Regions from separate parts of the Streptomyces sp. L2 genome, predicted to be linked through region 3. Evidence: riboswitches for the same ligand, from Rfam matches in the RefSeq annotation. Region 3 holds a riboswitch; each other region holds the start of a gene.
The links. A riboswitch is a leader RNA that binds a small molecule or an ion and turns the genes downstream of it on or off. The one in region 3 is predicted to bind thiamine pyrophosphate.
Positions count from the first base shown of each region.

Region 1 (5,156 bases), 4.0 Mb from region 3:
GCCCGCTCCACGATCAACTGGAAGTTGTGCGGGTTGCGGATCCCCAGCCCCGACCCGATCGGCGACCCCAGCGGCATCACCGCCGCGCACCCCACATCCTCCAGCTTCCGCGCCAGCACCGGATCGTCGTTCGTGTACGGCAGCACCGTGAACCCGTCGTCGACCAGCGTCTCCGCCGCCTCCAGCAACTCCACCGGATCCGGCAGCAGCGTCCGCTCGTCGGCGATGACCTCCAGCTTGATCAGATCCGTGCCCAGCGCCTCCCGCGCCAGCCGCGCCGTGAGCACGGCCTCTCCCGCGGTGTAGCACCCCGCGGTGTTCGGCAGCACCCGGATGCCCAGCCGCCGCAGCACGGACAGCACCGATCCGTGCACCCCGGGATCGACCCGCCGCATCGCGACGGTGGTCAGCTCGGTGCCGGAGGCGACCAGCGCCCGCTCCATCACGTCCAGGCTCGGCGCACCCCCCGTGCCCATGATCAGCCGGGACGAGAAGGACGTACCCCCGAGGACGAAGGGATCGTCGGCCATGGGTCAGCCTCCTTGAACGGCGGTGAGGACTTCGACACGGTCGCCGTCGGCGAGGACCGTGCCGGCCCACCGCGTGCGCGGGACGACGGTCTCGTTGAGCGCTGCGGCCACGCCGGACGGCGCCGGCGACAGGGACCGTACGAGCGAGTCGAGCACCGTGCCCGCGGGGACCTCGCGGCGCTCCCCGTTGACGGACACGGTGATGAAGGTGTGGACGGAGTCGACGGAGAGGTTCATGCGGACTGCTCCGAAAGGGCGACGGCGGCGGCGAAGCGCCGGGGCGTGAACGGGCGCGCTTCCTCCGGCAGCTCACCGGTGACCAGCGCGTGCGCCAGCACGTCCCCGGTGACCGGCGTGAGCAGCACCCCGTTGCGGTAGTGCCCGGTGGCCAGCAGCAGCCCGTCCAGGCCGCTCGGCCCGAGCAGCGGCGCGTTGTCGGGGGACGCGGGGCGCAGCCCGGCCCGGGTCTCGGTCAGCGGCAGTTCGGTGATCCCGGGCACCAGCTCATGGGCGTCGCGCAGCAGTTCGTACACCCCGCCGGCGGTCACCGTGGTGTCCCAGCCCAGTTCCTCGCTGGTGGCGCCGACGACCAGTTCGCCGTTCTCCCGGGGCACCAGGTAGACGTGGCTGCCGCGCACCACGGCCCGGACGGTACGGCTCAGGAAGGGCGCGAACCGCGGTGGCACGGTCAGGCGCAGCACCTGCCCCTTCACGGGCCGCACCGGCGGCAGCACGTCGTCGGGGACGCCGGGGAGCCGCCCGCTGAGGCTGCCGGCCGCGAGCACCACCTGTCCGGCGCGCAGCGCGGTGCCGTCCGCGGTGGTGACGCCGACGGCCCGCCCGCCGGCGAGGTCCAGCCGCTCGGCCCACACGCGGTGGAACACGACCCCGGCCTTCTCGCAGGCCGCGACCAGGGCCGTGGCCAGCCGCCGCGGATCGACCTGGTGGTCGCCGTCGACCCGCAGCCCGCCGCGCACCCCGGGTGCGAGCATCGGCTCCAGGCGCCGGCACTCCCGGCCCGACAGCCACACCGAGTCCAGCCCGGAGCGCTGCTGCAGGGCGTGCAGTTCGCGCAGGTGGGCGCGGTCGTCGGCGTCGAGGGCGACGGCGAGGGTGCCGCAGCGGCGGTGCCCCAGGTCGTGCCCGGTCAGCTCGGTCAGCTCGGCGGCGAAGCCGGGATAGCGCCGGGCGGACTCCAGGTTCAGGGCGAGCAGGGTCTCCTCGCCGTAGTGCAGTTCGGTGACCGCGGCCAGCATCCCGGCCGCGACGCGCGCGGCCCCGCCTCCCGGCTCGGGGTCCGCCACGGCCGTGGTGAGCCCGCGTTGCGCGGCCCGCCAGGCCGTGACCAGGCCGATGATCCCGCCCCCGATGACGAGGACGTCGGACGTACGTGACGACATGGGCGTCCAGCCCCTCCCTTCGCCGGCATGACCCGGATCAGGTTCGTACGGTCGGAGGCCGCCAGCCTCCCTCTCAGCCCGGTGCGTCCGGGCTCCCGCGAGTGCGTGTACGGGGGCCACCCTAGCGCCTCCGCTCCGGATCACGCCGGGCTAGGGCCTGTCCGGCGGATCATGCCGCAGACGCGGGGCTTGGCACGCGCATCTGCGGCGTTGTCGTCGGTTGCCGACGCTCCGCGTCGGCGCCCTCCTCCGCCTTGCAGCTGCACGCGCCAAGCCCCGCTCACCGGTGCTGATGAGGCCCGGCCGATTTCCTGCGACCTGATCCGCCGGACAGACCCTAGCCCTCCCCGGGCGGCCCCCGGTGACTGACGGCCTGTCAGTTGTTTATGGTGATCGGGTGACTGAGCAGACACGGGAAGAGGGCGGTTCGCCGGGGCGGCGCGTGGTCGTCGTGGGCGCCGGGATGGCCGGGGTGCAGACCGCGGTCGCGCTGCGGGAACAGGGCTTCACCGGCACCGTCACGGTCGTCGGCGCCGAGCCGCACCAGCCGTACGACCGGCCGCCGCTGTCCAAGGCCGTGCTGCTCGGCAAGGCCGAGGGGTCCGCCTTCGACGTCGACTTCGCGGCGCTCGACGTCGGCCTCCGGCTCGGCTGCGAGGTGCTCGGCTTCCGCCCCGCCGATCACGAGCTGGACACCGAGGCCGGTCCGGTGCCGTACGACGACCTGGTCCTCGCCACCGGTGCCGCACCGATCCTGCTGCCGGGCGCCGAGGGCGTGCCCGGCGTGCACCTGCTGCGCACCCTCGACGACGCCGAACGGCTGCGGCCGGTGCTCGCCCGGCAGCACGACATCGTGGTCGTCGGCGCCGGATGGATCGGCGCCGAGTTCGCCACCGCCGCCCGCCAGGCCGGGTGCGCGGTCACCGTCGTCGAGGCCGCCGACCGCCCCCTCGCGGGCGTGCTGCCCGCCGAGGTCGCCGCCCCGATGGCCGCCTGGTACGCCGACGCCGGCGCCGAACTGCGCACCCACGCGCGCGTGGCGCGCGTGGAACCCGGTGAGGTCGTGCTCGCCGACGGCTCCCGGCTGCCCGCGGGCGCCGTCGTCGTCGGCATCGGCGCCCGGCCCGCCACCGCCTGGCTGGCCGGTTCCGGCGTCGAGCTGGGCGCGCACGGGGAGGTCGTCGCCGACGACCACCTGCGCACCTCCGTGCCCGATGTGTACGCGGTCGGCGACTGCGCCTCCTTCCCGTCGGGCCGGTACGGCGAGCGGCTCCTCGTCCACCACTGGGACAACGCACTCCAGGGCCCGCGCACGGTCGCGGCGAACATCATCGGCCTCACCCCCGCGGCCTACGACCCGGTGCCCTATTTCTGGTCCGAGCAGTTCGGCCGCTTCGTCCAGTACGCGGGCCACCACACCACGGCCGACCGCCTGCTCTGGCGCGGCGACCCCTCCGATCCGGCCTGGACCGTCTGCTGGCTCCGCGAGGACCGCCTGGCCGCCCTCCTGGCCGTGGGCCGCCCGAGAGACCTGGCCCAGGGCCGCCGCCTGATCGAATCGGCCCGCCCCCTGGACCCGGCCGTGGTGGCCGACCCCGCGAAGCCGCTGAAGGGCGCGACGGTTTCCTGACCGGCGCGACCAGCCACGACGGTGCCGCGGAGGGCCACTGTCACACCCCGGCACTACCATCGACACGTGACCGAGATTGACGCAAAGATCGATGCTCTCGTCCCCGCCTGGCTCACCCTCCCCGACATCGCCGAGATGCTCGGTGTCGAGGTGACGCGTGTGCGGCAGCTGGTCAAGGAGGGCCAGCTCGTCGCCGTGCGCCGGGGCGAGAACAGGGCGCTGCACGTGCCCGCCGCCTTCATCGACGGGGACAAGGTCGTCAAGGGCCTCTCCGGAACCCTGACGCTCCTGCGGGACGACGGCTTCACGGTCGAAGAGATGATCGAGTGGCTCTTCACCCCCGACCCGACCCTGCCCGGCACCCCCGCGCAGGCCCTGAGCGAGAATCGCGGCACGGAGGTGAAGCGCCGCGCCCAGGCGCTCGCCGTCTGACCCGAGCCGTACCGGGGTGGCGCGTGGGCCTGCCCACGCGCCACCCGCACGGCACCCGCCGACACCGCCCCCGGGGGACCCACGCATGTCCGACACCGCCCGCACCGCGCTCGCCGACGCCCGCCTGTACCTCTGCACGGACGCCCGCCGGCGCCAGGGCGACCTGCCCGAGTTCCTGGACGCGGTCCTGGCCGGCGGGGTCGACATCGTGCAGCTGCGCGACAAGGGCATGGAGGCCGCCGAGGAGCTGGAGCACCTGGCGGTCCTCGCCGACGCCTGCGCCCGGCACGGCAAGCTGCTCTCCGTCAACGACCGCGCGGACGTCGCCCACGCGGCCGGCGCCGGCGTCCTGCACCTCGGCCAGGGCGACCTCCCGGTCCCCGCGGCCCGCGCCATCCTGGGCGACGACGTCCTGATCGGCCGCTCCACGCACGCCGAGTCCGAGGCCGCCGCGGCCGCCGCACAGAACGGCGTGGACTACTTCTGCACCGGCCCGTGCTGGCCCACCCCCACCAAGCCCGGCCGCCACGCGCCCGGCCTGGACCTGGTCCGGTACACCGCCTCCCTGGGCACCGACCGCCCCTGGTTCGCCATCGGCGGCATCGACCTCGGCAACCTCGACCAGGTGCTGGACGCCGGTGCCCGCAGAGCGGTCGTCGTGCGTGCGCTGACCGAGGCCGACGACCCCGGGGCCGCGGCGGCGGAGTTCGCGAAGCGGCTCCGGCAGGTGTGACGGCCGCGCGGCCGCACCCCGGGACCTTCCCCACCAGCCCCTTCGGGCCCTCCTGTCCACGTTTTTGTCCAAGGGGTGGACGGAGAACGGGCAAATCAGGCAAATTTCCCGCATCTGGTTGGGGGACCGTCCACCCCTGGTTAACCTGCGACTATGGCCCTCGGCACCGCATCCACCAGGTCGGATCACGCCCGCACCGTGCGCGACATGCTCGCGACCGGCAAGACGACGTATTCGTTCGAGTTCTACGCCCCCAAGACGTCCAAGGGCGAGCGGAACCTGTGGAACGCGCTGCGCCGGGTCGAGGCCGTGGCGCCCGACTTCGTCTCCGTCACCTACGGCGCGGGCGGCTCCACCCGCGCCGGCACCGTGAAGGCGACCGAGGCCATCGCCTCGGACACCACCCTCACCCCGATCGCCCACCTCACCGC
Region 1 is NZ_QBDT01000001.1:5,910,121-5,915,276, forward strand. It holds gene DBP14_RS26395 (thiazole synthase) at 1-530, opposite strand, end outside; gene thiS (sulfur carrier protein ThiS) at 534-734, opposite strand; gene thiO (glycine oxidase ThiO) at 764-1,930, opposite strand; TPP riboswitch at 1,928-2,039, opposite strand; gene DBP14_RS26415 (FAD-dependent oxidoreductase) at 2,328-3,560, shown strand; gene DBP14_RS26420 (Rv2175c family DNA-binding protein) at 3,627-3,992, shown strand; gene thiE (thiamine phosphate synthase) at 4,078-4,725, shown strand; gene metF (methylenetetrahydrofolate reductase [NAD(P)H]) at 4,879-5,156, shown strand, end outside.
Region 1: another riboswitch for thiamine pyrophosphate. It lies ahead of thiO (glycine oxidase ThiO); the one in region 3 lies ahead of DBP14_RS07755 (thiamine ABC transporter substrate-binding protein).

Region 2 (5,156 bases), 2.0 Mb from region 3:
TGGGCAGGCCCAGGTGCTCCTTCGGCGTGACGTAGCACAGCATCGCCGTACCCCACCAGGCGATCATCGCCGCGCCGATGCCCGAGGTGATGTGGTCGTACGCCGGGGCGATGTCCGTCGTCAGCGGGCCGAGCGTATAGAACGGAGCTTCATCGCAGATCTCCTGCTGAAGGTCGATGTTCTCCTTGATCTTGTGCATCGGGACGTGCCCGGGGCCCTCGATCATGGTCTGTACGTTGAAACGCTTGGCGATCGTGTTGAGTTCCCCGAGCGTGCGCAACTCCGCGAACTGCGCTTCGTCGTTGGCGTCCGCGATCGATCCCGGGCGCAGTCCGTCACCCAGCGAGTAGGTGACGTCGTAGGCGGCGAGGATCTCGCAGAGCTCCTCGAAGTTCTCGTAGAGGAACGATTCCTTGTGGTGGGCCAGGCACCACGCGGCCATGATCGAGCCGCCGCGGGAGACGATGCCGGTCTTGCGGTTCGCCGTCAGCGGCACGTACGGCAGGCGCACGCCCGCGTGGACCGTCATGTAGTCCACGCCCTGCTCGGCCTGCTCGATGACCGTGTCCTTGTAGATCTCCCAGGTCAGCTCCTCGGCGCGACCGTCGACCTTCTCCAGCGCCTGGTAGAGCGGCACGGTACCGATCGGCACGGGGGAGTTGCGCAGCACCCATTCACGGGTGGTGTGGATGTTACGCCCGGTGGAGAGGTCCATGACGGTGTCGGCGCCCCAGCGGGTCGCCCAGGTCATCTTCTCCACCTCCTCCTCGATGGACGAGGTGACGGCGGAGTTGCCGATGTTGGCGTTGACCTTCACCAGGAACCGCTTGCCGATGATCATCGGCTCGATCTCCGGGTGGTTGACGTTGGCCGGCAGCACGGCCCGGCCCGCCGCGATCTCCTCCCGGACCACCTCGGGAGCGACGTTCTCCCGGATGGCCACGTACTCCATCTCGGGCGTGATCTCACCGCGGCGCGCATACGCGAGCTGGGTGACCGCCGTGCCGTTCCGGCCCCGCCGGGGCTGCCGCGGGCGTCCGGGGAAGACGGCGTCGAGGTTGCGCAGACCGCCGCGCGGCGCGGTGTGCTTGATCCCGTCGTCCTCGGGGCGGACGGGACGGCCGGCGTACTCCTCGGTGTCGCCGCGCCCGATGATCCAGTTCTCCCGCAGCGGCGGCAGGCCCCTGCGGACATCGGTGTCGAGGAGAGGATCGGTGTACGGGCCGGACGTGTCGTACAGCGTGACCGACTGCCCGTTCGTGAGGTGCACCTGGCGGACCGGCACGCGCAGGTCGGGGCGTGAACCCTCGACGTACGCCTTGTGCCAGCCGATGGACTTCCCGGCCTCCTGGGACTTCTCGTCCTGAGCGGAGGCAGGCGTGCGTGCGTCCTTGTTGGTCATGAGACCTACTCCCTACGCCGGCATTACCCGGTAACAGGTTCGGCGGTCGACGCAGCGGCTTCCGTCGGTCGGTGTTTCCCGTGAAACGTCGGTCGTTCCACGTGAAACATCGCCTGTACGGAGGTCAGCGCCCTCTCAGCCCGGTGCTCCGAGCTCCCGCGTGTGCAAAGGTGCCCCCACGCTAGCGTCATTTCGGGCGCGGTGAACAGGGGGCCCCCAGCGTTCTTGCGATGATCGGTCGGTGACGACGATGGAGCAGTCCCCGCCACCGCCCCCGGAACCGCCTCGCGGCGGCCACGCGGCGCAGCACGACGGACACGGCCACGCGCACGGTCACAGCCACAGCCACAGCCACGGCCCCGCTGCTCCCGTCTCGGCACATCTGCGCAGGGTCATCGCGGCGATCCTGATCCCGTTCACCGCGGCGGTCGTGGTCGGCCTGGTGGTGCTCTGGCCGGGCGGCGCCCCGCCGCACGAGCGCACCGGCGTCGGCTTCGACCGCCAGACGCAGCAGGCCACGGTCGCCAAAGTGGCCGAGGTCAGCTGTGCGTCGGTGAACGCCTCCGGCGGCGGCACGCCGACCGGTGACAACCCCGCCACCGGTGGCGACTCGGCGTCTCAGCACGCGAAGGGAACCTGCAAGAAGGCGACGGTCCGCGTCGACAGCGGCAAGGACAAAGGCCGCACGTTCACCGAGATCGTGCAGCCGGACCAGCCACGCCAACTGCACCAGGGCCAGAAGGTCGTCGTCGCCTACGAGCCCTCGGCACCGAAGGACCTGCAGTACTCGGTCACGGACGTCGACCGCAAGTTCCCCATGACGCTGCTGGCCGGGGTCTTCGCCCTGGCCGTCGTGGTGGTGGGCCGGATGCGGGGCGTCATGGCGCTGGTCGCGCTGGCCGTGAGCTTCCTCGTGCTGACCCTGTTCATCCTGCCCGCGATCCTGCAGGGCTCGAACCCCCTGCTCGTGGCGGTCATCGGGTCGAGCGCCATCATGCTGATCGCCCTCTACATGTGCCACGGCTTGTCGGCGCGTACGTCGGTCGCGGTGCTCGGCACCCTGGTCTCCCTCACGCTGATCGGTGTGCTCGGCTCCCTCTTCATCGGCTGGGCCGCGCTCACCGGCAACACGGACGACAACACGGGCCTCATCCACGGCCTGTACCCGTCGATCGACATGAGCGGCCTGCTGCTGGCCGGCGTCATCATCGGCTCGCTCGGCGTCCTGGACGACGTGACGGTGACCCAGACCTCGGCCGTCTGGGAGTTGCACGAGGCCAATCCCTCGCTGGGCCGGCGCGGTCTGTACCGGGCGGCCATCCGCATCGGGCGCGACCACATCGCGTCGGTGGTCAACACCCTCGTCCTCGCCTACGCCGGTGCCGCGCTGCCCTTGCTGCTGCTGTTCTCGATCGCGCAGAGCAGCGTGGGCACCGTGGCGAACAGCGAGTTGGTGGCCGAGGAGATCGTGCGCACCCTGGTGGGCTCGATCGGTCTGGTCGCCTCGGTGCCGGTGACCACCGCGCTCGCCGCCTTGGTTGTGGCGGCCGACCGGCCCGGCGAGGCCGGGGCGCCGGTGGGCCGGCAACGCACCCCGGCGCGCGGCGGAAGGGGACGGCGCCGGAAGCGGTGAGGCGGGGCCGGAAGACGTGAGGCGGAGCCGGGCGCCGGCCCCGCCACGGCCTCTGCAGAAGCGTTCCTGCATGCCGTCGTCCCAGGCCGTCGCACAGCGCCCCCGGTGCCGTAACGCTTCAGCCGGCGCTCTGTTCCTCGGCCAGGATGCGGTCCAGGGCCTCGTCGAGATGGGCGTCGAAGTCGGCGAGTGCGCCTTCCTGTCCGAGAGGCACCAGCTTGTCCGTACGGTCGAGGAAGGCCACGAGCGGCGGTGCCGAGGACCGGAACAGGGCCTGGTCGCTGCCGACCTGAAGCCGGATCAGCACCTCGCCGAGCAGTTCGGAATCGGCGGGAGCGATGTGCACATCCCCCTCCCCGCACGGCCGGCCGACCCCGTCGATCAGCAGTTCCCGCCCGAAGGCCCAGGTCACCGGGGCGTCCCCGGGCAAGTGAAAAGTGAGCCGTACGGCATAGGGATCACTGGACTCGTAGCGCAACTCCACCGGAATACGGAAGGAGAGCTCCTCGGACACGAGAAAGCTCATCATGACCTCTGCCTGTACGGACTCACGCATGCGCACCCCGTCTAATGACGCCGACTGGCCGGGATTGATCCCTTTGACAATGGTCAAATCTTGCTGAACGTACACAACAGATTACAAGGAGTGAGTTTTCAGATACTGATAGAGAGCGTGAGCGATCCGAGATGCCGCCCGATCTCCGCCTGCAGCCGGCGCGCCGCGGGCAGCAGCCGGTCGGACTGGTGAGCGGGGAGTGAGAGAGCCATCGTGGTCGCCTCGGTGCCGACCGAGATCGGGATGGCGGCGCACACCGTGCCCAGCGCGTACTCCTGCCGCTCCACGACCGGCTCCATCCGCCGCATCCGCTCCAGTTTTCGGAGGACGGTGTGGTTGTCGCGCACGGTGTACGGCGTGATCGACTGCACGGGGTAGCGGGCCAGATGGTCGCGGCGGGACTCCTCGTCCAGCTGGGAGAGCAGACACTGCCCGATGGCGTGCGCGTGGCCCGTCTCCCGGAAGTCCGCCCACTCCTGCACCGCCGGTGCCCCCGGTGAGTCGGAGACGCAGAGCACCTCGATCTCGCCGGCCCGGTAGCGCGCGTAGTACACGGGCACACCGATCGAATCGCGCCAATGTGCCAGGGTGTCGGCCACCGCGCTGCGACGTTTCTGCTGGGCTCCACTGCTGCTCAGCCGCTCGGCGGCCTCGCCGAGGAAGAACAGGCCCTTCTCGCGCCGCAGATAGCCCTCGTGGACCAGGGTGCGCAGCAGGTGGTAGGTCGTGGGCAGGGCGAGACCGGTCTCGCGGGCGAGTTGCTTGGCGGGGGCGCCGTGCTCATGTGCGGCGACGGTCTCCAGCAGCCGCATCGCGCGCTGGACGGATCCGATGAGGGTCGCGGAGTGCGGCTGCCCGGGAATGGACGCGCCGGACGGCGGCCGCTGCACGGGGGGCCTGCGGTCACGCGGCTCGGCAGGGTGCGTGAGGGGGCCCGCCGGTGCGGTGTCAACCATGGCCAAGGGTCACTCCGGAGCGCGAGGGGGGCAGCCCGTGCGGAGGAGACACGGGTGGGTGTACGCCGCCCACGGGGGTCGGTCCCGCGTGGAGTTCCGGACTCTAATCGCCTGCCGCCGCTCGTCGGCGGCCTCCGGCGGAAACTTCCCTCCCCCGAGGGAACCGGCGTTTCCTGTTACCGGCCGCCGGCTCCCGGTGCACTCACCAGTCGCTGCGTGACGAGGAGTTGCCCATGAACTTCCGCACCACGTAGATCAGTCCGCCGACCAGCGCGACGAAGAGCAGCGCCTTGAAGAGCAGGCCGATCACAAAGACCACTACCGTCGCTATCAGGCTGCTGAACACGACCAGGGCGATGACCGGCACCGCGACCCACTTCACCCACCACGGCAGTCCCGCGAAGATCTCTCGCATCGCCCTCGTCCTTTGCGTCTCGTGCGTTGTCGATGTTCCGCTCTCGATGCTAGGGCGGCCGCAGGGCTCACGGAGGCCGCGCATCCCTTGTCCTCCCCTGAACCGCCCCCTAGGGAACCCCGAGACGCGGGCTCAGGCCTCTGGGGGAGAGAACACGACCAGAACCCTCAGGTCCTCGCTGATGTGGTGGAACT
Region 2 is NZ_QBDT01000001.1:3,875,150-3,880,305, reverse strand. It holds gene thiC (phosphomethylpyrimidine synthase ThiC) at 1-1,402, opposite strand, end outside; TPP riboswitch at 1,395-1,572, opposite strand; gene DBP14_RS17105 (YibE/F family protein) at 1,653-3,035, shown strand; gene DBP14_RS17100 (SsgA family sporulation/cell division regulator) at 3,154-3,591, opposite strand; gene DBP14_RS17095 (IclR family transcriptional regulator C-terminal domain-containing protein) at 3,690-4,547, opposite strand; gene DBP14_RS17090 (DUF5326 family protein) at 4,750-4,962, opposite strand; gene DBP14_RS17085 (cupin domain-containing protein) at 5,095-5,156, opposite strand, start outside.
Region 2: another riboswitch for thiamine pyrophosphate. It lies ahead of thiC (phosphomethylpyrimidine synthase ThiC); the one in region 3 lies ahead of DBP14_RS07755 (thiamine ABC transporter substrate-binding protein).

Region 3 (5,156 bases):
TCGCGCCACACCCGCCACGGCGAGGCGCCGAGCACGGCGGCGGCCTCCCGCAGCCGCCCGTCGACCGCGCGCAGCACGGGCAGCATGGTCCGTACGACGAAGGGGGCGCCGACCAGCGCCTGCGCGAGCGGCACCAGGATCCAGGACTGGCGCAGGTCCAGCGGCGGTTTGTCCAGGGCGATCAGGAAGCCGAAGCCGACGGTCACGGCGGACACGCCGAGCGGCAGCATGAGCAGCGCGTCGAATCCGCGCACCAGCCGCCCGGCGTCCCGGCGGGCCAGCGCGGCGGCGGCGAGGCCGCCGATCACCACGGCGATGGCGGTGGCGGCGACGGCGTACTGCAGGGAGGTCCACACGGCCTGGAGGGGGGCGACGAGGAAGGTGCCGCCGTCGGTGTTCGTCAGCTGCCGGTAGTAGCCGAGGCCGGGCGCGTCCAGGGAGCGCTGGACGAGGACGGCGAGTGGCAGCACGAGGAGCAGGGCGATGGTGGCGAGGACGCCGGTGAGCAGCGCCCACTGGCCGGTGCCGCGCGGCCGGCGGGCGGTCACCTTCGGGTCGACCAGGCGCAGCGCGGACTCCCGCCGCCGTACGGTCCAGGCGTGCACGGCGAGGACGGCGCCGACGGCGGCGAACTGGACGAGGGTGAGGACGGCGGCCGTGGACAGGTCGAAGACCTCGGAGGTCTGCCGGTAGATCTCCACTTCGAGGGTGGCGAAGGTGGGGCCGCCGAGGATCTGCACGATGCCGAAGGAGGTGAAGGTGAACAGGAACACCATCAGCGCGGCGGCGGCCACGGCGGGTCCGAGGGCGGGCAGGGTGACCTTCCGCCAGGCGGCGAGGGGGGAGGCGCCGAGCATGCGGGCGGCCTCCTCCTGCCGGGGGTCGAGCTGGGCCCACAGTCCGCCGACGGTGCGGACGACGACGGCGTAGTTGAAGAAGACGTGCGCCAGCAGGATCGCCCACACGGTGGTGTCCAGCCGTACGCCCCACAGGTCGTCGAGCAGTCCGCCGCGGCCGACGAGGGCCAGGAAGGCGGTGCCGACGACGACGGTGGGCAGCACGAACGGGACGGTGACGACGGCCCGCAGCACCTGTTTGCCGGGGAAGTCGAGGCGGGCGAAGACGTAGGCGGCGGGCAGGGCGGCCAGCAGGGTGAGGGCGGTGGAGGCGAGCGCCTGCCAGGTGGTGAACCACAGCACGTGCCGGATGTCGGGCTGGGTGAGGACGTCCGTGATCCGCCCGAGCTGCCAGACGCCGTCCACCTTGAGGCCACGCGCGACGATCGCGGCGACCGGCCAGGCGAAGAACAGCGCGAAGAACGCGACGGGCAGGGCCATCAGGCCCAGCCGCGCCGCGCTCCCGCGTGCACTCCGGGTGCGCCCCGTGCGGGGGGCTACTTCAGTACGAGCGACGTCCACGACTTGACCCACTGGTCGCGGTTGGCGGCGATCTTGGCGGGCGGCATGGTCTCGGGGTGCTTCGCGGCCGGACCGTACTTGGTGAAGTCGGCCGGGACCTGGGCGCCCTTCACCACCGGGTAGACGAACATGTTCAGCGGCATGTCCTGCTGGAACTCCTTGGTGAGCAGGAAGTCGATGAACGCCTTGCCGCCCTGGGTGTTCTTGGCGTTGCTGAGCAGCCCCGCGAACTCGATCTGCCGGAAGCAGGTGCCGGTGGCGACGCCGGTGGGGGCGGTGCTGGGCCGCTTCTTGGCGTAGATCACCTCGGCGGGCGGGGAGGAGGCGTACGACACGACCAGCGGCCGGTCACCGCCGGCCTTCTTGCCGCCGGAGGAGCCGGAGAACTCCTGGTCGTAGGCCTGCTCCCAGCCGTCGACGACCTTGACGCCGTTGGCCTTGAGCTTCTTCCAGTAGTCCTGCCAGCCCTGGTCGCCGAACTGGGCGGCGCTGCCGAGCAGGAAGCCGAGGCCGGGCGAGGAGGTGGCGGCGTTCTCGGTGACGAGGAGGTTCTTGTACGCGGGCTTGGCCAGGTCGGCGAAGGTCTGCGGCGGGGCCAGCTTGTGCTTGCTGAAGTAGGCCTTGTCGTAGTTGACGCAGATGTCGCCGTAGTCGATGGGGGTGACCCGGTGCTTGTCGGCGTCGAGCTGGTAGGCGGAGCCGACGGTGCCGAGGCCCTTGGCGGTGTACGGCTGGAACAGGCCGTTGTCGAGGGCGCGGGAGAGCAGGGTGTTGTCGACGCCGAAGAAGACGTCGCCCTGCGGGTTGTCCTTGGTCAGGATGGCCTTGTTGACGGCCTGGCCGGCGTCGCCGTCCTTCAGGACGCGGACCTTGTACCCGGACTGCTTCTCGAAGTCCTTGAGCACGTTCTTGGAGACGGCCCACGAGTCGTGGCTGACGAGCGTGACGGTCTTGGAGTCGGCGGCCGACGCCTTGTCGTCGGAGCCGCAGCCGGTCAGCGCGGACAGGCTGATCAGGCCGAGGCCGGCCGCCGCGGCCACGAGGGTCTTGTGGTGCACTGGATGTCCTCCTGGGGTTGGCCAGGAAGAGACGCGGCCCCGCCCGGGCTCCGTGAGGGGCCCGGGCGGGGCGCAACAGCTTGAGTGATGACCGAACTTCCTACCCAGAATGACCTGGGCAAGGTTCAGAGGGTCTGCGGCCCTGTCCGCCGCACTCTCAGCGCTGTGGCGCTCCCCTGTCGGAATATGCAGATGTATGAGACGGCCGGATTGCCGTGGCCGGATCACTCTGGCCGGTTTGTCATGGCCAGATTATCGCTCGGTCGCGGCGAGCTGGCCACAGGCCCCGTCGATCTCCTGTCCCCGGGTGTCCCGGATCGTCACCGGCACACCATGGGCGGCGATCGCCTCGACGAACGCCTTCTCGTCCTCCGGCCGGGACGCGGTCCACTTCGAGCCCGGCGTCGGGTTCAGCGGGATCAGGTTGACGTGCACCGGTTTGCCCCGGAGCAGCCGGCCGAGCCGGTCACCCCGCCAGGCCTGGTCGTTGATGTCCCGGATGAGGGCGTACTCGATGGACAGCCGGCGCCCGGACTTCTCGACGTACTCGAAACCGGCGTCCAGCACCTCGCGCACCTTCCACCGGGTGTTCACCGGCACGAGGGTGTCGCGCAGCTCGTCGTCGGGGGCGTGCAGGGAGATCGCGAGCCGGCACTTCAGGCCCTCGTCGGCGAACCGGTGGATGGCCGGGACCAGGCCGACGGTCGACACGGTGATCCCGCGCTGGGACAGCCCGAGCCCGTCCGGTGCGGGGTCGGTGAGCGCCCGGATCGCGCCCACGACGCGCTTGTAGTTGGCGAGCGGCTCGCCCATGCCCATGAAGACGATGTTGGACAGCCGCGCCGGTCCGCCGGGCACGTCACCGTCGCGGAGCGCCCGCATGCCGTCCACGATCTGGTGGACGATCTCCGCGGTGGACAGGTTCCGGTCCAGACCGGCCTGGCCGGTGGCGCAGAACGGGCAGTTCATCCCGCAGCCCGCCTGCGAGCTGATGCACATCGTCACCCGGTCCGGGTAGCGCATCAGCACCGACTCCACGAGCGTGCCGTCGAACAGCCGCCACAGCGTCTTGCGCGTCGTCCCCTCGTCGGTGGACAGATGCCGTACGACGGTCATCAGCTCCGGGAACAGCGCCTCGCGCAGCCGCTCCCGGGAGCCGGCCGGGATGTCCGTCCACTGCTCGGGCTCGTGCGCGTACCGCGCGAAGTAGTGCTGCGAGAGCTGCTTGGCACGAAACGGCTTCTCCCCGGCCTCCGCCACCGCGTCCTTGCGCTCGGCGGGCGAGAGATCGGCGAGATGCCGCGGCGGCTTCTGGGCTCCGCGCGGCGCGACAAAAGTAAGTTCTCCGGGCTTGGGCATGGTGGTACCAGTGTCTCAGATCCACTCGGGTGAACCTGCGGCCCGGAATCGGGGCGGTGGCCCGGGGCGGTGGCCCGGGCCGACTGGGGCTCAGGACATCGCGCTCTTGATCACGGCGAAGGGGGCGCCGGACGGGTCGAGGAACATGGCGAAGCGGCCGATGCCCTCCGCGCTGGTGGCCGGGATGATGACGGTGGCGCCGGCTTCGGCGGCCCTGGCGGTGGTGGCGTCGCAGTCGCTCACCTCGAAGTACGGGTGCCACTCCGGTGTCGATCCGGCGTCGAGGTTCTCCTGCGGGAGCTGCATCAGGCCGCCGTGGGCCGCCTCCGCGCCGGCGCCGGCCGGGGTGAGGACCGTGTAGGTCAGCTCGGGGCTCATCGGCATGTCGGTCATCTGCCAGGAGAAGACGGAGCCGTAGAACGCCTTCACCGCGGCTGCGTCGGTCGTGTACAGCTCCGCCCAGGAGAGGCTGCCCGGCACGCCGACGGACTCCAGGCCCCCGGTCTCGCCCGGCTGCCACACGGAGAAGTCCGCCCCGGCGGGGTCGGTGAAGGCGGCCATCCGGCCGTAGGAGAAGACGTCCGACGGCGGCACCCGGACGCTGCCGCCGGCCTGTTCCACGGTCTTGGCGGTGGCGTCGGCGTCCGGCGTGTGGAAGTACACGGTCCAGGAGGGGCTCGCGCCCTCTTCCGTGAGGGGGCCGAGACCGGCGACGGTCCTGCCGTCCTGCCGGAAGAAGCCGTAGCCGCCCGCCTCCGGGCCCGCCGACTGGAAGTCCCAGCCGAAGACGGCGGCGTAGAAGGCGGCCGCCGCGTCGGTGTCCGGGCTGCCGAGGTCGAGCCAGTTCGGAGCGCCCGGTACGAATGAGGTCGTCAGCATGGTGTGGTCCTCCAGTGTGCTCGCGGTGCGTACTGAAGAACGATCCCGCCGGTTCGCCGTTTCGGCATCCGGTGGGACCCGGCGCCGACGCGGCCCGGCCCCGCGGCCGCCTGCCTCAGGCGCTCCCCACGAAGATCACCAGCAGCAGCCACACCACGGGAGCCGTCGGCAGCAGGGAGTCCAGACGGTCCATGATGCCGCCGTGCCCCGGGAGGAGGGTGCCCATGTCCTTGATGCCCAGATCACGTTTGATCATGGACTCGCCGAGGTCGCCGAGCGTCGCGCTGGCCGCGACCGCGAGGCCGAGGAGCAGGCCCTGCCACCAGGCGCCGTCGTCGATCAGGAACTGCATGCACAGGGCGCCCGCGACCATCGCGAACAGCACCGCGCCCAGCAGGCCCTCGCGGGTCTTGCCGGGGCTGATGCGCGGGGCGAGCTTGTG
Region 3 is NZ_QBDT01000001.1:1,888,174-1,893,329, forward strand. It holds gene DBP14_RS07750 (iron ABC transporter permease) at 1-1,337, opposite strand, end outside; gene DBP14_RS07755 (thiamine ABC transporter substrate-binding protein) at 1,394-2,476, opposite strand; TPP riboswitch at 2,556-2,664, opposite strand; gene rlmN (23S rRNA (adenine(2503)-C(2))-methyltransferase RlmN) at 2,729-3,835, opposite strand; gene DBP14_RS07765 (VOC family protein) at 3,926-4,714, opposite strand; gene DBP14_RS07770 (phosphatidate cytidylyltransferase) at 4,830-5,156, opposite strand, start outside.